Regions from separate parts of the Salinivibrio sp. PR5 genome, predicted to be linked through region 3. Evidence: predicted binding sites of a transcription regulator. Region 3 holds the regulator's gene; each other region holds the start of a gene.
What was found. The regulator PurR, encoded in region 3, represses purine synthesis genes. The targets are predictions, from matches to a motif close to TNANGNAAACGTTTNCNTNA.
Positions count from the first base shown of each region.

Region 1: the regulator PurR is predicted to act here: its motif matches at 2,759-2,778, upstream of BZG82_RS08980 (formate--tetrahydrofolate ligase).
Region 2: the regulator PurR is predicted to act here: its motif matches at 3,149-3,168, upstream of purM (phosphoribosylformylglycinamidine cyclo-ligase).

Region 1 covers NZ_MUFK01000020.1:37,742-42,622, reverse strand. Annotated here, with positions in the region: gene BZG82_RS08995 (class I SAM-dependent methyltransferase) at 1-281, shown strand, start outside; gene BZG82_RS08985 (methyl-accepting chemotaxis protein) at 980-2,653, shown strand; gene BZG82_RS08980 (formate--tetrahydrofolate ligase) at 2,808-4,556, shown strand; gene BZG82_RS08975 (NYN domain-containing protein) at 4,698-4,881, shown strand, end outside.
Region 2 covers NZ_MUFK01000010.1:58,800-63,680, forward strand. Annotated here, with positions in the region: gene ispA ((2E,6E)-farnesyl diphosphate synthase) at 1-425, shown strand, start outside; gene dxs (1-deoxy-D-xylulose-5-phosphate synthase) at 453-2,333, shown strand; gene upp (uracil phosphoribosyltransferase) at 2,419-3,045, opposite strand; gene purM (phosphoribosylformylglycinamidine cyclo-ligase) at 3,230-4,270, shown strand; gene purN (phosphoribosylglycinamide formyltransferase) at 4,270-4,881, shown strand, end outside.
Region 3 covers NZ_MUFK01000029.1:10,893-15,773, forward strand. Annotated here, with positions in the region: gene lpdA (dihydrolipoyl dehydrogenase) at 1-281, opposite strand, end outside; gene BZG82_RS11025 (TfoX/Sxy family DNA transformation protein) at 566-1,159, opposite strand; cyclic di-GMP riboswitch class I at 1,267-1,369, opposite strand; gene purR (HTH-type transcriptional repressor PurR) at 1,550-2,554, opposite strand; gene BZG82_RS11035 (heme ABC transporter ATP-binding protein) at 2,815-3,591, opposite strand; gene BZG82_RS11040 (FecCD family ABC transporter permease) at 3,588-4,625, opposite strand; gene BZG82_RS11045 (heme/hemin ABC transporter substrate-binding protein) at 4,625-4,881, opposite strand, start outside.

The sequences.
Region 1 (4,881 bases), on a different contig from region 3:
CCTGCGCAAGTTTGCTTCATGTCCCTCATAAACATTTGCCAGAAACTTTTGAACATTTGGCTCAATTCCTTTCAAACGAGGGGAAATTTATCGTCAGTTTTAAATATGGAGACTCTGAGCGTCAAGAGGGAGAACGTCACTTCACGGATATGAATGAAGAGCGTTTTGAACAGGTCATTCGGGATGTCGGTGGTCTAACTATAAGAAAAACCTGGCTTACATCAGATAATAGGCCACAAAATGAGACAATGTGGTTTAATGCCATTTTACATAAACTTTAAAGAAGTCGCTATTTGCCTCTATCGCATAAGGTTGGTTAGCGTATGGTAATTGGATGACGTACTGAAAAAGCAGGGGAATGGTTTGGTGCTAATTACAAGCTCTTGATTTTAAAGCGCAACTCACCGGATAATTGCCAACTTGTACGTGCTTAGCTTCCTACTCCTGCGTGGAAGTGACGTAATCGTTATAAGCATGGATGAGAGTCTTTTATAGAAGCTTGATAAAAATAAAAATGAAGTCACTATTACTAAAAACACTTATAAGCTTAATACTCTTTGTTGCTCTTCCTTTTCTAGTCAGTTTCGGGACCATAAAGCTGTTTTCAAACTACGAATACTGGGGTTTCAGCGAGTACAAAGCAGGTATTCACACTGGTGTGATAACGTTTATCTCCATCATGACGTCTAAGGTCTGTGCATATCTAGACCGTAAAAATAGAGTCATTAACACAGAGCGAAGTCATAGTGCGCTCGATAATTGATCCTATGTTCCTCTCTCCACAGATAATCATGGGATGAAAAATCACACCCGCGCCACGATATGACACGGTTCCTACCAGTTACATGACACTTCAACCAGTATCACAGCTTCGCTAATTGAGTGTCGCTTAGTTCATAGAAAACAGCTGGTTATATTTTATCCTGTCTAGCTAAGTAGTAGCATTTGCTTACAAAATTAGTCTGTAGGGTAAATGCTCATGAAGCTGATGTTTAAAACAAAAATACTGCTGCTTGCCATTGTGCCGCTTATTGCTTCGATATTGATTTTGAGTGCGATCACGGCACATAACGAGCGGACATTAATAGAAGAGAACATTGCCACGTTTCGGGAAAAATTAGTCAACGAGCGTAAAAAACAACTCGAAGAAGTGACTCAGGTGGCGGAGAACATTGTCAAACGCATCAACCCCGGTGCCAGTGAGGCACGTCTGGCGGCGCTTAAAACGGCGCTTACTGATGTGCAGTTTGGCGAAGCGGGTTACTTTTTTATCTACAACAAACAGGGGATTAATGTGTTTCACCCTGTTAAACCAGCCCTTGAAGGGAAAAACCTGATTAATTTTACCGATCCTAAAGGCAACAAGGTTATTCAGGGCCTGCTTGAGGCCGCACAGCGAGGCGATGGCTTTTTCAATTTTATGTTTGACAAGCCCGGCGCTGACCAGCTGATTGAGAAAATTGGCTATGCGGTGATGATCAATAACGGACGATGGTTGCTGGGTACCGGTGCCTATATCGATGATATCGAGCGAGAGGTAGCCGCTTATCGTAGTGAAGCAGAGCAAGCACTGGATGCTCAAATATGGCGTTTAACCTTGCTTGGGTTGGGCACGGTGATTATCACGGTGTTGCTAGTGAGCTGGTTTGCGCAGCGTATTGGTGAACCGGTGAAAAACATGCTCGATAAGCTTAATGATATTGCCAGTGGTGAGGGTGATCTTACTCAGCGCTTGCATGTGCATGGCCATGATGAAATTGCCCAACTTGGTCATGCGTTTAATCGCTTTGTGGACAAACTGCAGCAAACTATTCAACGGGTCGCTCAGGTCACCGCACAAGTGAACAGCACTGCCAGTGATATGGCGCGGCAGACCGCGACGGTAGCCCAGCACTTACAAACTCACGATAACGAAACCGAGCAAGTGGTCACCGCGGTGACAGAGATGAGCTCTGCTGCGCAAGAAGTGGCACAAAACACCACGCAGGTTGCCGATGCGGCTACGTCTGCCACCCAAGATGCGCAAAACGCGCAAACCCAAGTGCATGAATCTATCGCGTCGGTTGAGCGGCTGGTGGCGAAAATGAGCGAGTCGAGTCAGCAAGTGGATCAGCTTAAAGCTCAGTCGGATAAAATTACCTCAGTACTGTCTGTGATTGGTGAAATTGCGGAGCAAACCAATCTGCTGGCGCTAAATGCGGCGATTGAAGCCGCCCGTGCGGGCGAGCAGGGCAGAGGCTTTGCGGTGGTGGCCGATGAAGTGCGGACTTTAGCCAGTCGCACTCAAACCAGTACCCATGAGATCCGTGACATGCTTGATGGTCTACACGTGCATGTGGATAGTGCCGTGAAAACCATTGCCGACAGCGATCAAGAGTGCCAAAGCATGGCAACGATTTCAGCGCAAATTGGCGAGCGAATCACCTCGGTGAGCGCGGCGTTCTCGCAAGTAAACGATATGACCTCGCAAATTGCTAGCGCGGCGTCAGAGCAAACTACGGTCACGGAAGATATTCATCGTAATCTGGTATCGATTCGCGACATTGTCGCTAGCCTGTTGACCTCAAGTGAGGCATCGTCACACGCGGCGGAAGAGCTGAGCTCGCTTGGTCAAGATCTTGATACCTTGGTGGGGCAATTTAAAGTCGTCTAAGCAATAGCATGATCATTATTCTCGGCACACGGGATAAAAAGTCATAAAGGACGCTTACCGCAAGCGTCCTTTCGCTTTACAATAGCTATTTTAGCGGTATTATGCTGACGCAAACGTTTGCTTATAACATATTGTGCGCTATTGAGAGGGTTTCATGCTGCCTGATGTCGAGATCTGTCGTAACACCACACTCGCCCCCATATCTACCATTGCCAAGCAAGCTGGCCTTCTTGACTCAGAGTTTAAAACGCAAGGTAGCTATAAAGCCAAAATCTCTCTCGATTGCTTAAAGCGTCTTGCCCTCAAGCGAACGGGAAAGTTAGTCCTGATCACCGCTATAACTCCCACGCCCTTGGGTGAAGGCAAAACCGTCACCACCATTGGTCTGGCGCAAGGCTTGGCTAAGCTGAATCATTCTGTAACGGCCTGTATTCGTCAGCCTTCGATGGGGCCCGTATTTGGTGTGAAAGGTGGCGCAGCTGGCGGTGGTTATTCGCAAGTGGCTCCGATGGAGGAGCTCAACCTCCACCTGACGGGAGATATTCATGCGGTGACCGCGGCGCACAACTTGGCTGCTGCGGCCATTGATGCGCGAATTTATCACGAGCAACGTCGAGGCTATGACGATTTTGAGGCGCGCAGTGGCTTAAAAGCGTTAAAAATTGACCCAAGTCGCGTGGTGTGGAAGCGGGTGATGGATCATAACGATCGCGCCTTGCGTATGGTGACTGTGGGTAAAAACGAGCCGGGTAAAACCATCAATGGCTACGAGCGTGAGGGCGGGTTTGATATCTCGGCTGCCTCTGAGCTAATGGCGATTCTGGCGTTGGCGAGCGATCTTCGCGATCTGCGTCAGCGCATCGGCCGTATCGTGTTGGCTTATAGCCATACCGGTGAGCCGATCACCACCGAAGATTTGCAAGTGGCCGGCGCGATGGCGGTCAGTATGAAAGAAGCGATTGAACCCACCTTGATGCAAACCCTAGAAGGCGTGCCTACACTGATTCACGCTGGTCCGTTTGCCAATATTGCCCATGGCAATTCGTCGATTATCGCCGATAACATTGCCCTTAAACTGGGTGATTATACTGTCACCGAGGGCGGTTTTGGCTCGGACATGGGGTTTGAAAAAGCCTGCAATATCAAAGCACAAACATCCGGTAAAGCGCCAGACTGTGCGGTGATTGTGGCGACATTGCGGGGCTTAAAAGCTAACTCGGGTCACTACAACTTACAGCCTGGTCAGCCTATGCCCGACGCGCTCTTTGCGGATGATAATGAGGCATTAGTAGCAGGGTTCGAAAACCTCAAGTGGCATATCAATAACGTGACCCAATATGGTGTGCCGGCGGTAGTGGCGATTAACCGCTTTCCACAAGACAGTGATGCTGAGCTAGCGACACTCAAGGCGATGATTGAAGCGCTGCCCAACAAAGTAAGAGTAGCGATCAGTGAAGGCTTTGCCCAAGGTGGCGAGGGTACGCGTGAACTGGCGGAACAAGTGGTCGCGCAATGTGAAACCAACGCATCATTCTCGCCCTTGTATCATGCCCAGCAAAGTTTGGAAGAAAAACTAATGGCGGTTGCGGAAGTTGGTTATGGCGCGGGAAGCGTGACGTTAAGTGAGACCGCGAAACAGCAACTGCAACAATTTAAAGCGCAAGGGTATGACGGTTTGGCAGTCTGTTTGGCGAAAACGCCGCTGTCTATTTCAACCGATGGTGAGATAAAAGGTGCTCCCAAAGGCTTTGATGTACCGATCCGCGAGTTGAAATTATGCGCGGGTGCCGGATTTGTCTATGCCTTATGCGGCAACGTGATGACTATGCCCGGCCTACCGGAAAAACCGGCGTTTATGAATCTCGACCTCGATGATGAAGGTAATATTATTGGGTTGAGTTAATGATACTAACCCTCGTGAGAGCCGCTGTTGTCAGCGGCTTTTTTGTTTTTGCTAGATGAGGCCGCGCTTGTGATTATCTTCACGGTCGTGTGATGTGGTATCCTCTCTGGCTTCAATTCTCCCACCGACTGTGAGCCTGACTTGAAAAAAATCGCGGTTTTTGTCGACGTTCAAAATATCTACTACACCACACGCCAAGCCTACGGACGTCAGTTTAACTATCGCCAGTTATGGCAAACCCTCAATGATATGGGTGAGGTGGTAACTGCGTATGCCTATGCCATTCGCCGCGATGACGATCAGCAAATCAAATTTCAAGATGCCC
Region 2 (4,881 bases), on a different contig from region 3:
TGGGTCAAGCGCTCGATCTCGCTGCTGAGGGCCAACACGTCGGGTTAGAGGGGTTAAAACAAATCCACCGTAACAAAACGGGGGCATTAATTCGAGGCGCGGTAAGACTGGGGGCTTATGCCGCCGGCGAGAAAGGGGTAATACACCTTGACGAGCTAGATACCTTTGCCAACGCCATTGGCCTCGCGTTTCAAGTGCAAGATGACATTTTAGATATCACAAGCGATACCCAAACATTGGGGAAACCGCAGGGATCGGACGTGAGCGCGGATAAAAGCACCTACCCTGCGCTACTCGGTTTACAGGGCGCGCAAGAAAAAGCACAGCAACTTTACCAAGAAGCACTACACGCGCTGCATGCGATCCCCTACAATACCGAACAACTGGAAGTTTTTGCCCGATATATCATCGAGCGCAACAACTAGCATTACCAATAAAAGCGCCGAACCACTATGACACTGGATATATCAAAGTACCCTACACTCGCGTTGGCTGATACGCCGGAAGAGTTACGCACCATTCCGCGTGATCACCTTCCTGAACTGTGTGATGAGCTGCGTACCTACTTACTAAATACGGTCAGCCACTCAAGTGGTCATTTTGCGTCTGGACTTGGCACTGTCGAGCTGACTGTCGCACTCCACTATGTCTATAACACCCCTTTTGATCACCTTGTTTGGGATGTCGGTCACCAAGCCTACCCACATAAAATTTTGACGGGTCGGCGCGAAAAAATGCCGACGATTCGCAAAAAGGGCGGATTGCATCCCTTCCCGTGGCGCGATGAAAGCCCCTACGATGTATTGTCGGTAGGCCACTCCTCCACATCAATTAGCGCCGCATTGGGAATGGCTATTTGTGCCGAAAAAGAAGGGAAAAACCGCAAAGTCGTTAGTGTGATTGGAGACGGAGCCATCACCGCAGGGATGGCATTTGAGGCGATGAACCATGCTGGGGACGTGAAACCCGACATGCTGGTGATCCTCAACGACAACGAAATGTCGATTTCAGAGAATGTTGGTGCCCTCAACAATCATCTGGCGCAGCTTCTTTCTGGTAATTTGTATACCACCATCCGAGAAGGGGGCAAAAAAGTCCTGTCGGGCGCACCACCAATTAAAGAGCTGGTCCGTCGCGCTGAAGAGCACCTCAAGGGGATGGTTGTTCCGGGGACCATGTTTGAGGAGCTCGGCTTTAACTATATCGGCCCAATCGATGGTCATGACGTGGAAGAGCTGGTTAAAACGCTAAAGAACATGCGTAACCTGAAAGGGCCGCAGTTCTTGCACGTGATGACGAAAAAAGGCAAAGGCTACGCGCCTGCGGAGAAAGATCCGATTGGTTATCACGCCGTTCCTAAATTCGATCCAAGCGTACATACCCTACCGAAATCAAAACCGGCCAGCCCGACATTTTCCAATGTTTTTGGTGACTGGTTGTGTGATATGGCCGAGCAAGACGACAAACTGCTCGCCATTACCCCAGCGATGCGCGAAGGCTCTGGTATGGTGCGCTTTTCCAAGGCGCATCCTGACAAATACTTCGATGTTGCGATTGCCGAACAACATGCCGTCACTCTAGCGGCAGGTATGGCGATTGGTGAGTACAACCCTGTGGTGGCTATCTACTCCACCTTCTTACAGCGTGCGTACGATCAGCTGATCCATGATGTCGCCATTATGAACTTGCCGGTATTATTCGCGATCGACCGAGGTGGCATCGTGGGCGCCGACGGCCAAACGCACCAAGGGGCATTTGATTTAAGCTACCTAAGATGCATCCCGAATCTAGTGGTGATGACGCCAAGCGACGAGAACGAATGCCGTCAAATGCTCTATACCGGTCATATTCATCAGGGCCCGGCCGCGGTTCGCTACCCGCGCGGGGGAGGGATGGGCGTTGATATTGAACGCGATATGCATGCACTCCCTATCGGTAAAGGCGTGCAAAAACGCCAAGGCAAGCGCGTTGCGCTACTTAACTTTGGTACTCTGCTGCCCGGCGCCCTCGCGGCAGCAGAAGTGCTTGATGCAACCGTAGTAGATATGCGCTTTGCCAAACCTCTGGATACCGATTTAGTGGCAGAAATGGCGAAAACGCATGATTGCCTCGTCACTATTGAAGAAAACGCCACCGCTGGCGGAGCGGGAACCGGTGTGATTGAAAGCTTGATGACGCAAGGTGTCATCAAGCCGGTATTGCAAATTGGCTTGCCCGATCGCTTTATTCCACAAGGCACTCAACAAGAATTGCATGCTGAGCTGCAATTAGATGGTGAGGGGATCGAAGCGCAAGTACGTGCTTACCTCGATAAAATAGGCCTGTCTTTATAAGACGGAACATTTAGACTAAAAAAGCCCGCGATACTAAGCGGGCTTTTTGATCCGTTATTACGCCATAATCTGGCGATGATGACGATTACTTGGTGCCGAAGATTTTATCGCCGGCATCACCTAGGCCAGGGACGATGTAGCCTTTGTCATTCAGCTTTTCATCGATAGCTGCAGTATAGAGCTCGACATCCGGATGCGCTTTTTTCAAAGCTTCAATACCCTCAGGAGCAGAGACTAACACCAATACTTTGATGTGCTGACAACCTTGCTCTTTGAGCAAATCGATAGTGGCAATCATAGAACCACCCGTTGCCAGCATAGGATCGACCACCAGCGCCATGCGCTCGTCGATATTGCTCGCCAACTTGTGGAAATACGGTACAGGCTCTAGCGTTTCTTCATCACGGTAAATGCCGACCACACTGATACGGGCACTTGGTACATGCTCTAGCACACCGTCCATCATACCGAGCCCTGCACGCAAAATAGGCACCACGGTGACTTTTTTACCTTTGATTTGATCAACGCTGACTGGGCCGTCCCAACCTTCGATGGTCACTTTTTCTGTTTCGAAGTCTGAAGTGGCTTCGTATGTCAGTAGGCTACCCACTTCAGTGGCAAGCTCACGAAATCGCTTAGTGCTAATATCCCGCTCACGCATCAATCCAATTTTATGCTTCACTAACGGGTGCCCGACTTCCACGACCTTCATCTTAGACTCCTTACAAAAAACAAATTCTCGGTAGTATACACGAAAGGGTTTTGCTAGCGTAGATCAAAGGCTTGACATCTCGCTTATTTCCTCACCAAACAGCTGACGCAAACGTTTTCCTTTCTAATTATCTACTGATAGAATAGCGCCGACTTTTGACTTCCAACTCCGGCGAGGAATTGCAGTGAGCGGTAAACAATCATCTCTTAGCTACAAGGATGCAGGTGTCGATATTGATGCGGGTAACGCCCTAGTCGACCGTATCAAAGGCGTCGTCAAACAAACTCACCGTCCTGAAGTAATGGGCGGCTTGGGCGGGTTTGGTGCCCTGTGTCAGTTACCGACCAAGTATAAAGAACCCGTGCTGGTGTCCGGCACTGATGGGGTAGGAACCAAATTACGTTTAGCGCTTGATGCCAATAAGCACGATACGATCGGCATTGATTTGGTCGCTATGTGTGTGAACGATCTGATTGTTCAAGGGGCAGAACCACTCTTTTTCCTCGACTACTACGCGACCGGAAAATTAGATGTTGAGACAGCGGCCGATGTGGTCACAGGGATTGCGCATGGATGCCAACAAGCCGGTTGTGCCCTGATCGGTGGCGAAACCGCTGAAATGCCGGGCATGTACTCAGGGGATGATTATGATGTCGCTGGGTTTTGTGTCGGGGTGGCGGAAAAATCCGCATTAATTGATGGCAGTAAGGTCGGTGAAGGCGATGCTCTGATTGGTCTGGCTTCTAGCGGTCCTCACTCAAACGGCTACTCTCTGATCCGTAAGATCTTGGAAGTTAGCGAGGCTGATTTAACCATGCCACTCGAAGGCAAACCTTTGGTTGAGCACTTGCTAGCACCGACTCGCATCTATGTGAAGTCAGTACTCACTTTACTTGAGCAATACCCTGCCCACGCCATTTCTCATATTACCGGTGGCGGCTTCTGGGAAAACATTCCCCGCGTATTGCCTCAAGGTACAAAAGCCGTTATTGATGGAAATAGCTGGCAATGGCCAGCCATTTTTAACTGGTTGCAGGCACAAGGCAATGTCAGTGACTATGAAATGCTGCGCACCTTTAACTGTGGCGTCGGCTTAGTCATCGCGCTACCACAAGCACATGCCGAACAAGCGATTGCACTGCTTAATGAGTCAGGGGAAACCGCTTGGCAGTTGGGCCATATTGCAACAAGTGCTGACGGCGAAGCGCAAGTGGAGTTGGTGTAATGACAAAACGCATCGTGGTGTTGATCTCGGGAAGTGGCAGTAATCTTCAGGCCTTAATCGATAAGTGCCCGCAAAACGCAAAAATTGTCGGCGTGATTGCAAACAAGCCAGATGCCTACGGCCTAACCCGCGCGGATAATGCTGGTATCGAGACTCGCGTGCTCGAAAACTCGCGCTATGACACTCGCGACGCTTACGATCATGCGTTGGCAACCGCCATTGATGCGTTCGCTCCTGACTTGGTCGTTCTCGCCGGCTTTATGCGTATACTCACTCCAGCCTTTGTCGAGCACTACCAAGGACGAATGCTGAATATTCATCCGTCGTTGCTCCCCAAATACACGGGCTTACATACCCACCAGCGCGCGATTGAGGCGGGTGATACCGAGCATGGCACCTCAGTGCATTTTGTCACAGAAGAACTGGATGGTGGCCCGGTGATTTTACAAGCACGTGTCCCCATCTTTGCAGAAGACGACGCCAATACTGTTGCCGCCCGGGTGCAACAACAAGAGCACCAGATTTATCCTTTGGTTGTTCGCTGGTTTGTCGAAGAGCGCTTACGCATGGAAGCTGGCCAAGCTTGGCTCGACGGCGCGCCGTTGGGCCCT
Region 3 (4,881 bases):
CTGGCAAAGGAGACCAACACCAATGCCCACCAAAAGCCAAAGAGTGCTGCGCCCAATAAACTCGCTACTGCCGCACCCGGTAAGGACAGGGCGGTCATCACCACATAGCCGACAAAAAACACCAGGCTTGCGATGGTCGCGTTTTCGATAATGTAATCATTCAATGCCACTTGTTGTGCTTTGGCGTTTTCAAGCGTGAGCCACTGGCTGAGATCTAAACTGAACCAAAGTGTTACAAGCGCCACCACCACTAAACCAAGCAATATCTTTTTTACTGGCATACTGTGTCTCGTCCGATAGTAAATGGGTCCCAGTTATTACTTTAGGTACTGTAGCTGAATTAACTGGCTGATTTGTCGGTTACATTGAGGAACTGTGTCCTTAATCGTACCTTTAACCAGACCCGACCGATCGCAAGAAACTTTCGCTATTAGTCAGAAATTAGTTTGAATGATGATTTATTGAGCGTTTAGTGCGTTCAGAAAAAGCGACACCGCCATAAAGGCGGTGTTGGACGCGAACATTGCTCACAAAAAAGGTAGAGAGGTATGGGGGTTGTGAGGAATTAATTTTCTAAATGTTGTAATAATTCTTGGCGACGTTGAGGGGGAACCACAGACCAATGCTTGCCAGTAATCGCACCTTCTAGTGACCACAGTAACTCCAAGCTTAGCTCTTTTTCATGCGCAGAAAGAAGGGCTTTGTAGGCATTGACGGCACCTTGCTGCTGTAAACGTTCAGGTGTGTCAATACCGGCTTTTTTCAGCATACGCTCGGTCGCAAGCCGTAAATTAGGCAAGTCTTTTAAACGAGATGGCGTGGCTTGTTTTTTCAAAGTACGATCGCGTGTCGCGACATCCAGCGCTTCTTTGGCTTCAGTGAGCAGTTTATCTTGGTCATCCCACCAGTATTCAGGAATCGCAAAATATTTCGTCACAACGGGAAAGCCCCGCTTTTTATACACGTAGGGTGATAAGCCTTGTTTTTTTAATAGTGCTTCGTTTTCTTTTCCAGCACGTAAATGGAGAGTGTTGTTAACGACAAGTGCGAACATGGTGTCTTCACAAAAGATACCAAACCCACCAAACATTGAACGGGACTTTATACTGCCAAATTTGGCAAATAACTTCATTGCGTTCTTTAAAGCTGGTTTATCCATTTGATTAAAATCTCGATGAATTACTAATGCCTAAAAAAGACGTCATAATGTAACAAGGCAAGATCGCAGAATTGTCAACGAGCCATCAAATTTGTCAGCTTTGATATGTTGGCAACCCCGCTACCGTTGATATTTTGACATCATGTCAAATTACCGTTAGGCCGGAGGCTTTGCGTCCCATGCTTTCGCCATGGTTTGCCTTGTTCAATCGCTATTAAGCATATAATAATTAGACACCGATGTCGTCCTCTCCCATTACGCAAAGTGTGATCTTGGTTCAGGGTGGGTGTAATTGATGAGCTAGAGTAAAAGCACTACTAGACGAGTGGTCGCGTAAAAAAGCACCGCCAAGGCATTGACGGTGCTCTTCATAAAAATTTCATTAAAACATTAAGATAGTGTTTTAACTGACTGTCGACTCACTAGTGCAGGTTGCATTTCGAACACTTGCTGTTGAGTCTCGTTGTTGGCAATTCGCGCGAGCAAGAGCTTGACGGCCGTTTTGCCTAGACGGCGTTTGGGCTGGTGAATAGTTGTCAATGGTGGCGAGAAATACTCGGTGAGATCAATATTATCGTAACCAATCACCGATATATCATCTGGCACTTTCAAGCCGTGCTCGTTAAATGTACTAATGGCCGCTAATGCCATAATGTCATTAAAACAAAACACAGCGGTCGGGCGGTCTGACATTGTCGCTAATTGCTTCGCGGCAATTTGCGCTTGATCGGCTTCAAAATCTGCCTCAATCAACCAATTTTCATTTACTGGAATGTTGGCTTCTTTCAACGCGCGGAAATAACCGTTTAAACGATGCTTACAGGTATTTTTATCCATTTGGCCAGAAATGCAGCCAATCCTAGTATGACCATTATCAATAAAGTGTTTGGTAGCAAGGTAACCGCCCAATTCAGCGTTATCTTCTATACGGTCTGTATCGATATGATGACTGCCCCAATCCATCACGACCATAGGCAGATCGCGTTTTTTTTCTAATAACAGCATCAAATCTTCGTTGAGGTCAGAGCACACCACAATGAGTCCGTCGACGCGTTTTTCAGACAACATACGCAGGTAGTCGCGTTGCTTTTCAAGGTTACCCTCGGTATTGCAGAGAATCAGCGTGTAGCCTTGCTTATAGCAATAGTCTTCCACACCGTGAACCAGTTCGGCGAAAAAGGGGTTGGTGGATTTAGTCACCAACATACCCAGTGTACGTGTTGTATTACACTTCAAGCTTCGCGCCACAGCACTTGGGGCGTAGTTCAATTCTTCAACCGCTTGCCATACTTTCTCAGTCGTCTTCTCCGCGACAAAGCGGGTTTTGTTTATCACGTGCGACACCGTCGTGGTCGATACACCGGCGAGACGCGCGACATCTTTAATCGTTGCCATCTTGATTCTTCTTTGTAGTAATGCGTAGGGATCGTTACTCGCGACCTTACAGAAAAACGCCGCTGTTTCTCAGCGGCGATGTCTTTCACAATCCCGGCACATCAGACGGTTGCGAAGGTAACGAATCCGATTTCATCCATTCTCATAGCTAATCGGTTGCGCTCTCAGTTTACTTAGGTTGGCGCACACTCGCAATTGGTCTGATCAGCGAAAACGGACCAACAGGCGGTTTTGTGAGCCAGCTATGATGTATTTGTCAATTAAGACACGATCAGTGGGCAGTTATGCTCTGGGTGCGTCAATACGGTCAGAGGGTATTGGTAGATATCTGCCACTCTATCACTACTAAAACACTGCCACGGATCGCCGGATAGGACGATTCGACCTGCTTTCAGAAAATGCAGTTGATCGGCGTATTGCGCCGCCAAATTCAGGTCGTGCAACACTACGAGTACTGTCATTCCTTGGTCAGCGAGTGCTCGACAGCGCTTTAGGGTGTAATGTTGATGGGTAATATCTAAGGCCGAAGTGGGTTCATCCAGCATCAGAATCGCTTGATCCGGTGCGGTTTGTGCCAGCTGTAATGACACGCGCGCCATGTGTACGCGTTGTTTTTCACCGCCAGACAAAATCGGATACGGTCGATGAGCAAGATGGCTAATATCCCATGCCGTTAGTTGCTCGTTGGCAAGGGCCGCGATCTTTTCTCGGTTTGCCTTTAGTGGTGTCGCCCCCATCTCGACCACTTCTTGTGCGGAGAATGCAAACGTGAGCCCGCTATGTTGGGGAAGGAAGGCAACTCGTCGGGCAAATTCTTCGCCTTGCCACTGGCTTTTTGGCTGTTGCCAAAACTGCACACTGCCATGTTGATGTTTGTCGCTAATCAATTGCTTTAACAGTGTACTTTTCCCCGCACCATTCGGCCCGAGTAAAACGTGTAACTGGCCGGCAGTAAAGGCGAGATCAATCTCGCTTAGCAGTTGACGGCCGTTAAGCGCATAGCTGAGCTTGGAGATTTGAAGGGCAGAATCTGTCATTCGTGAACCACTGCTTTTCGTTGTTGAATAAGAAGCCATAGAAAGAAAGGAGCCCCCATTAGGGCGGTAATAATGCCAACCGGCAATTCGGCGGGTGCGACAATGACACGGGCAACAATGTCGGCCAAGGTCAGTAACAGGGCACCAAGAATGGCTGATAAGGGCACCAGTGTGCGATGATCCGGGCCGGCAATTAAACGTCCAATGTGTGGGATCACTAGACCCACAAAGCCGATAAGACCGGCAGCACTTACCGCAATGCCCATTCCCGCCGCGGTCACAACAATGAGTAGGCGTTTTAAATGGTGTACATCAATGCCCAAATACGCCGCTTCGTTTTCACCGAGCAAAAGGGCATTTAAGTGGCGTGCGCGCTGGTAGGCAAATACCGTGAGTAAGCATGCAGCGATGCCAGTGAGAACAATCTGTCCCCAAGTCGCACCGGTCAGTGACCCCATCGACCAAAGGGCGATGTCTCGTAACGTTTGATTATCCGCAACATAGTTAATCAAGCCTAATGCAGCGCCGGACAAAGCACTGATCGCAATGCCCGCTAGCAACATGATGGTTACCGAACTGCCCATGGCCGTTGTGCCAACTCTGTATACAAATAGGGTCGCCAGTAGTGCACCGATAAACGCAAAGGCAGGCACCGAAAACACAAAGCTGGCCTCGATACTGCCCCAAGAGAGCAATAGCAAGCCCAGTGCGCCTCCTAATGATGCGCCGCCAGAGACACCGATAATACCCGGGTCAGCGAGCGGGTTGCGGAAAAGCCCCTGCATCAAAGTGCCGCAAACGGCGAGTAATGCACCGATAAAAATACACAGCAAGGTTCGAGGTAATCGAACTTGTTGAACGATGGCGAGTACATGCGGCTCAATATTGTCATGCCAAGGGGTTAAGCTCTGTAAACTGGTCAGCCAGCCAAGTTGCCATTGTCCCACCGCAATAGATGTTATCCCTACGACGACAAGTGCGACGATGAGCGCCGGAAAAACATGCGACTGTGAGGATCGAAAAGACGCTTGCATTAGTCGTTCTCTCCAACGACAGCGCGCTGAATACGAATGGCTTCATCCAGTGATTTCAAGCTAAGCCCTCCCACTAATACACTGCCGTCAATTGGAATAATTCGCTGCTGTTGGAATGCGCGCGTGGCATTGAGTAAAGGCACGGCATCAGCGAGCCCTTCAACACCGCCTAGCTGGTCGAGAGAACGCTGCATGACCAAGATAAAGTCTGGATCAAAGCCAAGTAACGCTTCTGGCGACAGTGGTTTATAGCTAC